4 regions of the Aminipila terrae genome follow, and region 2 is predicted to be linked to each of the others. Evidence: riboswitches for the same ligand, from Rfam matches in the RefSeq annotation. Region 2 holds a riboswitch; each other region holds the start of a gene.

Region 1 (3,187 bases), 1.3 Mb from region 2:
CGGGGCCCTTTTCACAGACCATATCCATATGACCTTGAATGACCACGCCGGGACTGTTTTCATAGCCTGGGCTGCCAGGTTTTTTAATCAGCACATTTAGTGCTGCATCCTGCATGACCTCCAGACCATGAGCCTTTGCAAAAGAGACCAAATAGTCACTAACGGCCTGCTCGTTGCCGGAACCTCTGGGAATTTTGCTGAGTTCTTCAAAATAGAAAAACACATCGGCAGGCTCTTGATTTTTCAATACTCTGTCTTCCATAACAAACCTCCTTCTTAAAATTGGATAATATAGTCTACCATAAAAAAATAAGGCATCATGTCGAATAAAGGGAGTGATTAAATGTATTTTTTAGTTTGAGAAGAGTAGGAAAAACTATTTCAAAGAGGCAAAATTAATGGAAATCTCAATCTCAGAATCTATCGCATATAAATATTATTATAATATAATTTTTTTATGCTCTTTCTGTTAAATCAAATTATTAATTTATCGGAGCATTTATGAAATCAGGATGTGTCCCAGGCCGTTGATATAGGAATGGTCTGATTAAATTTTAGACTTTCTTAGCAAGAACTAAGACTATTACAAAACTTTTATATAATCAACAGATTAGAGAAGTAGAACGTTTTAAGAGGATTGGCATACACTGAGTTAGAATAAGATTCGGATGCTGTAGGAAACATCATGATAATTAAAACTGTCGGGGGATGGTTATATAACCTTTCAACAGTTTTAATTTATGAGCAGTACATGATAAAAAGATAAGAAATATTTAATTAAGAATAATGTTGAAATATAGAAATTAAAGTGATATTATAGTTGATGAAAATATAAATATTTCCATTTCATATATAATTATGAAATTTCGACAATATTAAACAAATTTCGACAAGGAGAGCTATTCAATTAAATAAATATCTATGTCTGTCGGCGGGAGCCGGCAGCTAAGAGGGAAGCCGGTGAAAGTCCGGCGCGGACCCGCCGCTGTAAACGAGGAGTTCCTGCCCATTCATATACAAGATGAAAAACCATCACTGAAAGCAAATAAAGCTTTTGGGAAGAGGGCAGAAATGTGGATACGTAAGTCAGAAGGCCTGCATGGATTAAAATAGTAACTGGTTACGAGGTAAATGACCAGGGAATTGTATTTTTAATTTATTTTTTAAAATAAATAAAAGAGAAACAGTGAAAATGGACTGTGGCAGATTTGCTACAGCCTTTTTTGTTGGCAAAAACAAAAGGGGGAACATTTTGTAAAAGTGGCTGCAGCAGCTTGCAGTATAGGTGTTTGTGTATTATTTTAACAGGAGGAACAAAAGAAAAATGACATTTAATCTAAGAAAATCATTGGCAGTACTTATGATTATAGCTATGGTTATGAGTACAGGTCTGAGTGCCTATGGGATGGACTGGCCAACCTATCAGGGAAATGATATTCATAACGGAATTTTGACAGATGGAGCAGAAATTAGCGGAAGTCCAAGTGTCACTCGTGTAGATTTACCTAAAAACGGATCTGGTAGTATAGGGTCGACATGGGCAGAACGACAACCATTTGCAGGAGTAGATACGGTACCTGTCATGGAAACTAGAAATGGAAATACCTATGCATATGTGCTTTATGACGGGTATAAAGCTGCATATGGTAAAGGTGGCGGCAGACTAGCCAAAATTGACTGCACGGCATCTACTCCACAGGTAGTATGGGATAAGCAAATTACACAGTGCTCAGGCATCCAACTATCCTCTCCTTACCTGGATACTGATAACCGATGCATTTATGTGGGAGCATCAGGATATAATCAGAAAGCCTATAATGATGGGCTGGCATTGACTGGAGGAGCCATAACAGACGGCTGGACGGTATCTTCTGCAGGGACTGCCATGGAGGATGGAAAGGTAACCGTATCGGGTAATCAGACTGTTACTTTGACCCAGACAAATGTAAATCTGACTAAGGGTGACACTCATCGCTCTGCTACCTGTGTAAAAATTAACGGAAACAATGTGAATATGACTATCACTGCTAAGCTAAATGGAACTATAGTTGGAAGTGAGTCGTTAAACTCTTGCAATTTTATTGATGGACGTTTTTATTTTAACCTAATGTTTGGGCAACAATTTTCAACAGCCGAATCCGCTGTAAATACAGGGACAAATAATATTTTGGAATTTACCTATGAAATTTCAGAAAATGACAGTAATACTGTGGAGATTGAATATTGCCAGTTGTATGAACAGAATAGTTCTATTACAAAAGTAGCAAATATTGATGAAGAACCTATTACAGAATGGTCCTTAAATATACCAGATAATGCAGTAATAGGCACTCCTATTGTGAAAAGTGGAGAGTATCTATACTTCGGCACATGGTCAGGGCATTATTTAGGAACTTATTATCAGTATGATCTTGATAATGAGGAGTTAAAAACTTTTAATCCAGGCAATGGCGGCTTTTATCGGGCAGGTGCTGTAGTAGAGGGTAATTATGTTTATTTTGGTGGAGACAAAGGATATCTTTATGCTCGTCCGGTAGGTAATGATTTTGACAATACTTCGGAAGGGAGCGTTATCAATTTGTCAACTGTAGGAGGAGTGGAATCAGGGAATGTGCGCAGCACTATTTCTCTGGTAGACGGACATCTTTACTTTACCAGCCAGGGTGGTTATTTATGGAGCTTTACTCCTGAAGAAGGAATCCCGACTTTAGACTGGAAAGCTCAGCTGGCAGGAACCTCTACTTCTACTCCAACAGTAGTAGGAGATAATATTTATGTGGGTTACTACAGTGGATTTACTGCCGGAGGCGTCCAAAAGGTAGCCAAAACAGGAAACCATGAAGTTTCTTCCGTCGCAGAACCGGGACCTGTACTAAGCTCTATATTAGTATATACAAAGGGTGGAGTAGATTACCTCTATTTTACTACTAATTCTCGAACTGGAGCAGGCTATTGTTTCAATGGAAGCAATGGAGCAAAAGTATGGCAGACACCTGGAGAGACCTATGCATTGCAGGGTATGGCTTACAGCGGAGGTGTACTGACTTTTGGAAATGATAATGATAGTTTTTATGTAATAGGAGAAAGATATGTGCCACCGACACCGCCTGAGACATCGATACCTAATAATACAGGAGAATTATTATGGCCTGCAGATTCATCTGAAGTAACGCTGTGGTTTGGACAA
Region 2 (3,187 bases):
TCAGTGATGCAGATAGGGCAGAAATGGCTGGACAGATTGCAGCAATTAAAACGCAGCTGGACTATATGCATAAAAAAGGTGAATTGGACTTTATTAAACCGTTTAGCTATAATCAGACTGTTAAAAAATCTGGAAACGTTTATACCTGTGAACAAAACCTTTCAATGAATACGAATAGTAAGGATTTATTTTACATAAAAAGTAAATCTACTATGGAATCAAAAAAAGTAGATATGAAATTTCCTGTACAGGGGACAGATATAAGTGCTATTTCTCAAAATATTTCAAAGTTAGAGGATAAATACAACCCGGTTAAAAAAGTTGAAATTTCATGGGAAAAGTCCAGAGAGACAGCGGAAGATGGTTATGATTATTGTGACATTTATTATACAAGAAAAAGTGCGTCTCCATTATCCCAGGAAAAAGATTATGACTGGGGCGAATATCAGAATTTAAATAAACAAATGTACGTTCCACTGAGACAAATCTGTGAGTACTTTGGAGAAGAGGTTGGCTGGGACAATCAAAACAAAATAGCATATGTTGTCCGAGACGGGAAAAAAATCAAGATTAATGGCATTTATGATACTGAGACAGTGTTTGTGAAAGCCCGGGATTTTGAAAAATTGGGATATAAAGTAAACTACAATGGAAGTAATCCTGATACTCATTTAGTAACTATTGAAAAGAATTAATGTGGGTTACAAAATAGAAAGTTATGAATTGGCTGAAATAAAAAATATTTATTAATGAGTATAGGGTTGACAAAACTTACCTAAAGATGATACCATTAGGCTAATAACTGAATAAACATTTATGTTCTGCAAACTGAAACCATGCAAATTGATTTGGCGGTAAGTTATGCAGCTAAGAGGGAAGCAGGTCAAAGTCCTGCGCGGTCCCGCCGCTGTAAGTGAGGAGTTCCTTTCTATAAGCCACTGGTTTTCTAACTGGGAAGGCAGACAGGAACAATGATACACAAGCCAGAAGACCTGCATAAATTGTTGGAGTAGCCGACGGGTAATCGGTGATGCTTATAGGCCTTAGGGGCTTTTAAGAATGATAAATATTACAGAAAAACGGACTGTAGCAATCTTGCTACAGTTTTTTTTGTTTGTTTTCATTCGTATGAAGAAGTCTTTTCATTCCTGAGGGTGTAACAGATTTGCAAGATATGCAGATTTGTTATAACCCTCATCCTTTTTTGGACTTAAAGTTAAAAATATACTTTTTAAATATTAATTAAATATAGTTAGATACAAGGAGGAACGCCATGAATGTTAATTGGTTCAAAAATCAGGACAATATAGTTTATGCAAATACTCAGGAATTTGTGGACAATTTTTCTAAAGAAACAGGGATTTCTAATCTGGCAGAAAAAATCGAAGAATTTAAAAAATCTCCAACTGCAGATGGAGTCACTGTCATTGGAAGAAAAAGAACAAGTGTAAAACTTTTAGTACCAAATCTGACGTTTAATGAAAAAATAGAAATGGGAGAAAATGTATGGATTTACATGGGAGAAAACTATGAAAGCTATTGTTTGTATTAACTAAAACTGTAATAAATAAAATACAGAAGTCTCTTAGTTGAGTAAAACAGGAATTAGTTTTTCAAGTGCTCGCTAAGGGATTTTTTTTACGTAGAAAGGATTAAAGTAATATATGATTCAACTGATAAATATGCCTCTTGTAGATGAAGTATTAAAGGAGTACAAAGACAGCAGCGAGCTGGAAAAAGTATGCAGTAAATATGGCTGCCATGGAATCGAAGCCATATGGGGGGACAGGAATGTAAATTTAAAGTAGATAAAACTCTCATTAAGGGCTGGCATTTAGCTTTTTTTTGCGATTGGTTGGATTTTTGGAATGAAAACGAAATTGAGTTAATTCATAAATTTAAAAATGCAGAAACCTGGGAAATGTTTTATGGTGGAAAAAACAGGGAGGCACTTATAAAAATGCTGCGTGAGGATTTGGACAGGGCAAGCCGTGCGGGTGCGGAATACGTAGTTTTCCATGTTTCAGATGTCTCCATAGAAGAAGGATATACATATAAATGGCTTCATACAGATGAAGAGGTAGTAGATAGATCGGCAGAATTAATTAATTTGTTATTTGATGGCCAGAAATACGAGTTTAAATTGTTAATGGAAAACTTAAACTGGGCAGGCCTGGATTTTACACGGCCAGAGATAACTAAAAGGCTTCTAAAAAAAGTACACTATAAAAACAAAGGAATAATGCTGGATATAGGACATCTCATGTGCACGAATCTGGAATTAAAAAGTGAGCAGCAGGCAATAGAATATGTTCACAGGATGCTAGATGAACATGATATATTGTGCAGATATATAAAGGGAATTCATTTACATCAGTCCCTGAGTGGCGAATATGTTAAACAACATCTTTGCATAGCACCTGATTTGCCAGAGGATTATTTTGAGAAGTTCAGTGTTGGGTATAAGCATATTCTGAATATAGACACTCACAGGCCTGTAACGGATTCTGGGATAAAAAGTGTCATAGACAGAATAAACCCCGACTATCTGGTCCATGAACTGGCAGCCTCTGACAGAAACGAAAAGGAACAGGTCCTGCACATACAGACAGAAACCTTGAAGAGACCCTGATGTTTTATATTGGTGTGGTAAATTATCAGAGGAAAAAGAGTGTTGTCTGAACAGTAAGAAAGGAAACTAAAATGCATCAGGAGAGCGCAGCAGAAAAGTATATAAAAGAATTTTATGAAATAGTAGACGAAGGCATTAAATCAGGAAACCTGGAGTATGATGAGGGCATTAAAAATGCAGAGCGTATATTTGAATTCTCCCAGACCAATTCTGGGAAAGGAAGACTTGTTTATTCCAGCTTCTCAGATGAGGATTTATGTAAAATATTGACACGTAAAGCCAGAGAGCTGGGGCATGTTCCTGCACAGAGAGAACTTTACTGGTTATATAGGATATACATAAAGAGGCGGTTTGGGAACTGGCCTAAGGCACTGATCACCGCAGGGCTTTCAAAAAAAGCAGGAAAATGCGGGGATACCTATGAAAAGGTCAAAATGGATAAAGAGCTTGAAAAAGAATTACTCAGCAATCTAAGGAAGAAGGCTGAAGAATTAGGCAGACCCCCTCATATGCATGAAATGGGAGAAATAGCTGAAAGCTTTAAATACAAGTTTG
Region 3 (3,187 bases), 780 kb from region 2:
ACGTGTAGGCTATTTCAAAATTCCAGACAGTTTTTCTGAGAAAAAAGGTTTAAAGCCAATTACCGTATATTTAGATGGGGTAGAGTTATATTTTGATTGTGAACCGATTATGAAAAATCAACGGACTATGGTTCCTATGAGAAAGATTTTTGAATCTTTAGGTGCCCAGGTAAAATGGGATAATAAAGCAAAGACTGCTTCTGCCAGCATCCATGGTAAAGAAGTCAGTGTAAGTATCGGAAGTCAGGTGGCCTATGTAAATGGTTCTAAAGTTTCCCTGGATACGGCACCTCTTATACAAAGTGATTTTACGCTGGTTCCATTGAGGTTTGTATCAGAAAATCTGGGTGCGGATGTAAAATGGGATGCAGATGCAAGACGAGTGATTATTACTTCGTCTGATCAGTAAAAAAGAAGGTGAGTGTAATGAACCATATCAATGAGTTGGTTTGTGGTTTAAAAGATAAAGATAATAAATCTGCATATCAATGCTTAAAACAGCTGGAAGCTGTGAGTGCTGAATCAGATGCTGTCTACCCTTATTTTGATACATTTGTGGAAATGCTGGATGATTTAAACTCTTACGTCAGGACAAGAGGATTGATTTTAATTGCTGCCAATGCCAGATGGGATAATGATTTCAAAGTGGACGAGGTTATTGACGAATATCTGAAACATATAATGGATGATAAGCCCATTACAGCAAGACAGTGTATTAAGACGCTGCCAGACATTGTTAAATATAAGCCAGAATTAAAAGAATGCATTTGCAGTGCTTTACGTAAAGCAAATCCTCAAATGTATAACAGCAGTATGCAGCCCTTAGTTTATTCAGACATTCAGGGTGCCTTAAAAAATATAGAGTCCCTCTGATCAAACTATGTTGACAGTTAATAGGGAAAATGATAGCATAAAGTAACAAATAAATAGAAATTTATGTTCTGCCCATAGATAACAACCAACTATTCTTTGTTATCTGCAGACTAAGAGGGAAGCAGGTAAAAGTCCTGCGCGGTCCCCGCCGCTGTATATGAAGAGTTCCATCAGATTGAGTTTATGAGGCTTTTAATCCTCATGAATGATATACCACTGAGCTTTTAGCTTGGGAAGGTTGAAGGGAATGATGACCCATGAGCCAGAAGACCTGCATAAATTTTCAAAAGTCTTCGACGGGTAATTTCGGAGGGCTTGAACAAGGGTGGGTATCCCACGGAGTTCTACAAAATTAATAATTGCAGAAAAACGGCTGTAACAGTAATGTTACAGCTTTTTGTATGTCATCAGGCAGAATCGATGTAAGCTTTATAAACAGAAATCATCATAATGGAGGAGGCAGATGGAATTGAAAAGTAATACGAAATTTACAGGATCATACAGCAGTGGCAAAGACAGCACCCTAGCTATATATAAAGCAATTCTCATGGGGTTTGAACCTCAAAGTTTAATAATGACATATAATGAAGATAAAAACAAAACGTGGTTTCACGGCATTGACGAAAAAATGATAGAAAGGCTTTGTGATTCTTTACAAATACCTATAAGACTAATAAGAACCTCAGGCAAAGATTACGAAATGAACTTTGAAAGAGTCTTAAAAGAAGAGAGAGCTAAAGGTGCAGAAGTCTGTGTCTTTGGAGATATAGATATAGAAGAACATCTGGCGTGGAACACAGATAGATGTAACAATGCAGATATAAAGCCTTTGCTTCCCCTTTGGAAAAAATCCAGGGAGCAGGTGGTTTATGATTTTATAGACAGTGGATTTATAACTTATATCACCGTTATAGATACACAGAAAATGGATGCAAAATATATAGGAAAACAGCTGACAAGAGAGCTTGTGGCAGAGCTAAAGTCAGAGGGTGTTGATGCATGCGGTGAGAATGGCGAATACCATACCTTTGTATGTGATGGACCACTTTTCAGTAAACCTGTTGAATTTAATCCAGGTATTCCGGTTTTTGATGGCAGGTATGTAAGAATAAAGGTTTTATAAATTGCTTAAATCTGAACTCAACAAGTCTTTAGCAAGGTATGGAGGTACTAATGAAAAATGAAATAGCTATTTATGGGAAGGGTGGTATTGGAAAATCTACGCTTAGCGCAAATATATCAGCGGCACTTGCTGACTCAGGAAAGCGGGTATTACAAATCGGCTGTGATCCAAAGCATGATTCAACCAGACTTCTGTTAAACGGGAGAAAGATAACAACGATTTTAGACTATATCAAAACAACAGGAGCGTTAGATTATAAAAAAGAAGACATATTGTTTGAGGGATATGGTTCTGTTGGGTGTGTAGAAGCAGGAGGGCCTGAGCCTGGAGTTGGGTGCGCAGGAAGAGGAATTATTACATCTTTTGAACTTCTGGAGCAGTTCAGGGTTAAGGAAGAATATGAGATAACTTTGTACGATGTTTTGGGTGACGTTGTGTGTGGGGGGTTTGCTGTTCCTATACGAAGAGAATATGCGGATACTATTTTTTTAGTGACCTCTGGAGAATATATGGCAATGTATGCAGCCAATAATATTCTCAGAGGGATAAAGAATTATGAAAATGGCAAGTACAGAGTAGCCGGCCTGTTATATAATTCCCGTAATATTGAAGATGAAGACAGAAAAGTTTATGCTTTTGCAGCAGCAGTGGGACTGCCTGTATGTGCTAAAATTCCAAGAAGCAATGTTTTTGCCCAGGCAGAAAGAAAAAATATTACGGTTGTAGAACTTATTTCTCGCAAAATGAAGCTAAATAAAGGAGCAGATATTCAAGATGAAGAACAAAAGATTTATGACATCTTTAAGTCTTTAAGCAGAAATATAATTGATGGTGTTCCAATGTATGAGGCAAATCCTCTTTCAGACGATGAATTGGAAGCCGTTATTTACCAGACCGTAAAGGCTGACTATAAGAAACCGTTTAGCAAATGTGATTCAGAAACAAAAGAAAGCGAAAATCATCAGGGTATAACCGTAAACAGCGAAAATCATCAGGGTATAACCGTAAACAGCGAAAATCATTCAGTCAAAGATGAAGTTACGTCATTAAACAGATATTTATCAAAGAATGTTATTCGAAATGAACCTTTGCACGGGTGTGCATTTAATGGCGCTATGACTATGAGTATCCATATCCGGGATGCTGTAATACTGGCACATGCGCCTAAGAACTGTGCCTATTTATCCTATC
Region 4 (3,187 bases), 1.2 Mb from region 2:
TTTAGATTCATAGGACCAAATCCCACTTCTGCCAAAACAGTAGAAGCAATGATTTGATTATCTGCATCCTGAAACACAATACCGATATTTTTACGAAGCTCTTTTAAGTTTTTTTTGTTAATAGGGGTTCCCCTATAAAAAATCTGGCCTTCGTCAGGCTTAAGAACACCATTAGTATTAAGGAAAAAGGTAGATTTTCCAGCACCATTTGAACCGACAACAGCAATTTTTTCACCTTCATAGATATCCAGACTGATATCATTCAGGGCGGTCTTTCCGTTTCCATAGCAATAATGTAAATTCTGAATTTGTAAAATCGGATTTTTCATAATGACCCTTTCTATTGCGTGATGTACCATAGTACTAAAAGAAAAAATATAAATATCATTGCTGCGATAACTTGTTTTGCACTAACATTTTGTGTTTCCTCCAGAATCATAAATTCGCCATCATAGCATCTGGATTCCATGGCATCATAATAGGCATTAGACTTTTTCATTGAAACAATCAGCATATTGCTTGCAACTTTTCCGAATGTACTCCAAGAGGTTTTCAAATCACAGAAACCCAGACGTGAATCTGCAGAATTTCTGATGTTAATGTTTACGTCTATCAGAATAAATATGTAACGATAAGTCATCATCATCAATTCTATAAATAGCTTGGGCACATGTGCTCTTTCAATCACACAGATTATTTCGGTTGATGGTGTCGACAAAGCCATCATTTCCATAGAGCTGATTGCAGCAAAAACCTTTAGGATTAAAAAGCACATAATCTTCAAACTCTTCTCTGAAGTGAAAATATAAAAGAGTCCCAGATTCAGATTGTATTGGCCAATAGGCTGAGTGGACAAGTCAATTCCTATAGTAACCGTACCAAGAAGAATGAAGGTAATGGGAATTGTCAGCACCGACAAATATGAAAGTACTGGAAGCCCACCCTTTACTATCGTCAGATACGCCATGGATACAATTACTGCAATAGACACATAGGGATTATTTAGCGCAATGCATAAGATTAATGTCAAAGCAGAAAAAGATACCTTAAAAGTTGGATTCCAATGTCTTATTCCAGAATTGTAAGCGTAAAAGTCGATGCAGGAACCTTCTCCGTGTTTATGTCCGATTTTATGGTGTTTATGATGCTCTCTGTTTTTAGAAATGATGTGTTTCTCCATTGTTATTATCCTCAATCATTACAGCTTCAAAAATGTAGGCAAATTTTATCCAGTATGCATCTTTTAAAATAAAAAAAGACTGCAGCTTTCGCTACAGCCCGTTTTTCTGTAAAACACAATAAAAATATAAACCGATCTCCCATCGGATTACATGGAATTTTATGCAGGTCTTCTGGCTTACGTATCAACATCATCTTCCGATCTTCCCAAAACTTATGTTTCAGTGATCTTCCTTTTCGGAACAGGATTCTGACTCCTCGATTACAGCGGCGGGACCGCGCAGGACTGACACCTGCTTCCCTCTTAGCCGTCAAACGCATTTGACGGAACACAAAATATCTATTTAGTTGCATGATGATATTATCACTTCTGACTTTTAATGTCAAGCATGGGGAAATACTTAAAGTTAAAATAATACTGCATAGTTGACAAAAGAGGAATAAGTGTTATAGTTTTCATATCCCCCTGGGGGATATGAAAACTATAACACAGAAGAATATATAGACAGATTATATACTAATTTTATGAATATAAGGGAGGCAGAAATAAAAATGAAGAAATGGATAATGGAAGAGGATAAACTAAATTTAATATTTGTTATCATATCCGGGATTGCTCTGCTGGTCAGCTTATCCCATTTACTAAGAGGAAGTCTTGGATTTGATTCAGCATGGATTGCAATTGTGCTGTGTGGAATACCGATTCTTTTAGGAGCCATTAAAGGATTAGTAGTGGATCATGATATAAAGGCTGATGTTCTTGTTTCAATTGCTTTAGTAGCATCCGTGTGTATCGGTGAGTATTTTGCTGCCGGAGAAGTTGCATTTATCATGGCTATTGGTACTCTTCTTGAAAACGGCACTTCAAGGAAAGCAAATGAAGGCATAGAAAGATTGATTAAGTTAACCCCGAAGACTGCACGAGTGCTTAAGGATGGTACGGAGAAAATCATTCCAGCGGACCAGGTGAACATTAATGATATTTTGCTGGTTCTGGCAGGGGAGACAATTCCTGTTGACGGCGTTATTGCGTCAGGGGAGACTTCCATTGATCAATCGGTCATGACAGGGGAATCCCTACCCATAGATAAGACTGTTGGAGATGCAGTAACCAGCGGAACGGTGAACCAGTATGGGACGTTTACTATGAGAGCCACTAAAGTAGGGAAGGACAGTTCTCTGCAGAGGATGATTCAAATGGTGAAAGAGGCAGAGGCCAATAAAGCCCCTATCATAACCCTTGCAGACAGATGGGCTACGTGGATGGTCTGGGCGGCACTGGGAGCAGCGGTTATTACGGGGGCTGTTACAGGAGAACTGATTCGTGCAGTAACCGTTCTGGTTGTGTTCTGCCCTTGTGCATTTATTTTAGCTACGCCAACGGCAATTCTGGCTGGCATTGGCAATGCAACAACCTATGGCATTATTATCCGCTCTGGAGACGCTCTGGAGCGCTTTTCTAAAGTGAAACATATAGCTTTTGACAAGACAGGAACCCTGACTCATGGGAAACTCAACGTTATGGCAGTAAAGAGCTTTAATGATTGTATTACAGAAGAAAAGTTATTATACTATGCAGCCTCTGCAGAGCAGCGCTCGGAACACCCTATAGGAAAATCTATTGTTTCATATTATCAGTCAATATGTCATACCATGTGTGAACCGCAAGAATTCTCTCTTTTAGCAGGTCAGGGAGTGAGAGCATTTGTAGACGGACAGGAAGTGATGGCAGGAAAACCTGATTTATTGAAAACAGAAGGAATCACCATACCTGAAAAGATTCAGAAGGCTGCCACTGATTACTCAGAGAAAGGGGCTACAATCGTTTACATAGGCATCAATAAAGAAACTGCGGGATTTATCGTACTGTCTGATACGGTAAGGGAAGATGCAGCAGCCATGATTTCAAAATTAAAAGAGCTACATATGGAGCCGATTCTTCTTACAGGAGACAATGCTTCTGCAGCCCAGTATATTTCAGAGCTGGTATCCATTTCAAAGGTAAAAT

The links. A riboswitch is a leader RNA that binds a small molecule or an ion and turns the genes downstream of it on or off. The one in region 2 is predicted to bind cobalamin.
Region 1: another riboswitch for cobalamin. It lies ahead of Ami3637_RS08900 (hypothetical protein); the one in region 2 lies ahead of Ami3637_RS02455 (hypothetical protein).
Region 3: another riboswitch for cobalamin. It lies ahead of Ami3637_RS15755 (Dph6-related ATP pyrophosphatase); the one in region 2 lies ahead of Ami3637_RS02455 (hypothetical protein).
Region 4: another riboswitch for cobalamin. It lies ahead of cbiQ (cobalt ECF transporter T component CbiQ); the one in region 2 lies ahead of Ami3637_RS02455 (hypothetical protein).

What each region holds. Positions count from the first base shown of each region.
Region 1 is NZ_CP047591.1:1,858,923-1,862,109, forward strand. Features, by position in the region: gene Ami3637_RS18555 (M20/M25/M40 family metallo-hydrolase) at 1-262, opposite strand, end outside; cobalamin riboswitch at 905-1,117, shown strand; gene Ami3637_RS08900 (hypothetical protein) at 1,325-3,187, shown strand, end outside.
Region 2 is NZ_CP047591.1:527,355-530,541, reverse strand. Features, by position in the region: gene Ami3637_RS02460 (stalk domain-containing protein) at 1-695, shown strand, start outside; cobalamin riboswitch at 845-1,014, shown strand; gene Ami3637_RS02455 (hypothetical protein) at 1,274-1,552, shown strand; gene Ami3637_RS02450 (hypothetical protein) at 1,665-1,808, shown strand; gene Ami3637_RS02445 (TIM barrel protein) at 1,856-2,632, shown strand; gene Ami3637_RS02440 (homing endonuclease associated repeat-containing protein) at 2,704-3,187, shown strand, end outside.
Region 3 is NZ_CP047591.1:3,259,270-3,262,456, forward strand. Features, by position in the region: gene Ami3637_RS15745 (stalk domain-containing protein) at 1-409, shown strand, start outside; gene Ami3637_RS15750 (SufBD protein) at 427-873, shown strand; cobalamin riboswitch at 923-1,166, shown strand; gene Ami3637_RS15755 (Dph6-related ATP pyrophosphatase) at 1,337-1,996, shown strand; gene Ami3637_RS15760 (nitrogenase component 1) at 2,047-3,187, shown strand, end outside.
Region 4 is NZ_CP047591.1:1,767,396-1,770,582, forward strand. Features, by position in the region: gene Ami3637_RS08435 (energy-coupling factor ABC transporter ATP-binding protein) at 1-329, opposite strand, end outside; gene cbiQ (cobalt ECF transporter T component CbiQ) at 341-1,180, opposite strand; cobalamin riboswitch at 1,326-1,529, opposite strand; gene Ami3637_RS08445 (heavy metal translocating P-type ATPase) at 1,732-3,187, shown strand, end outside.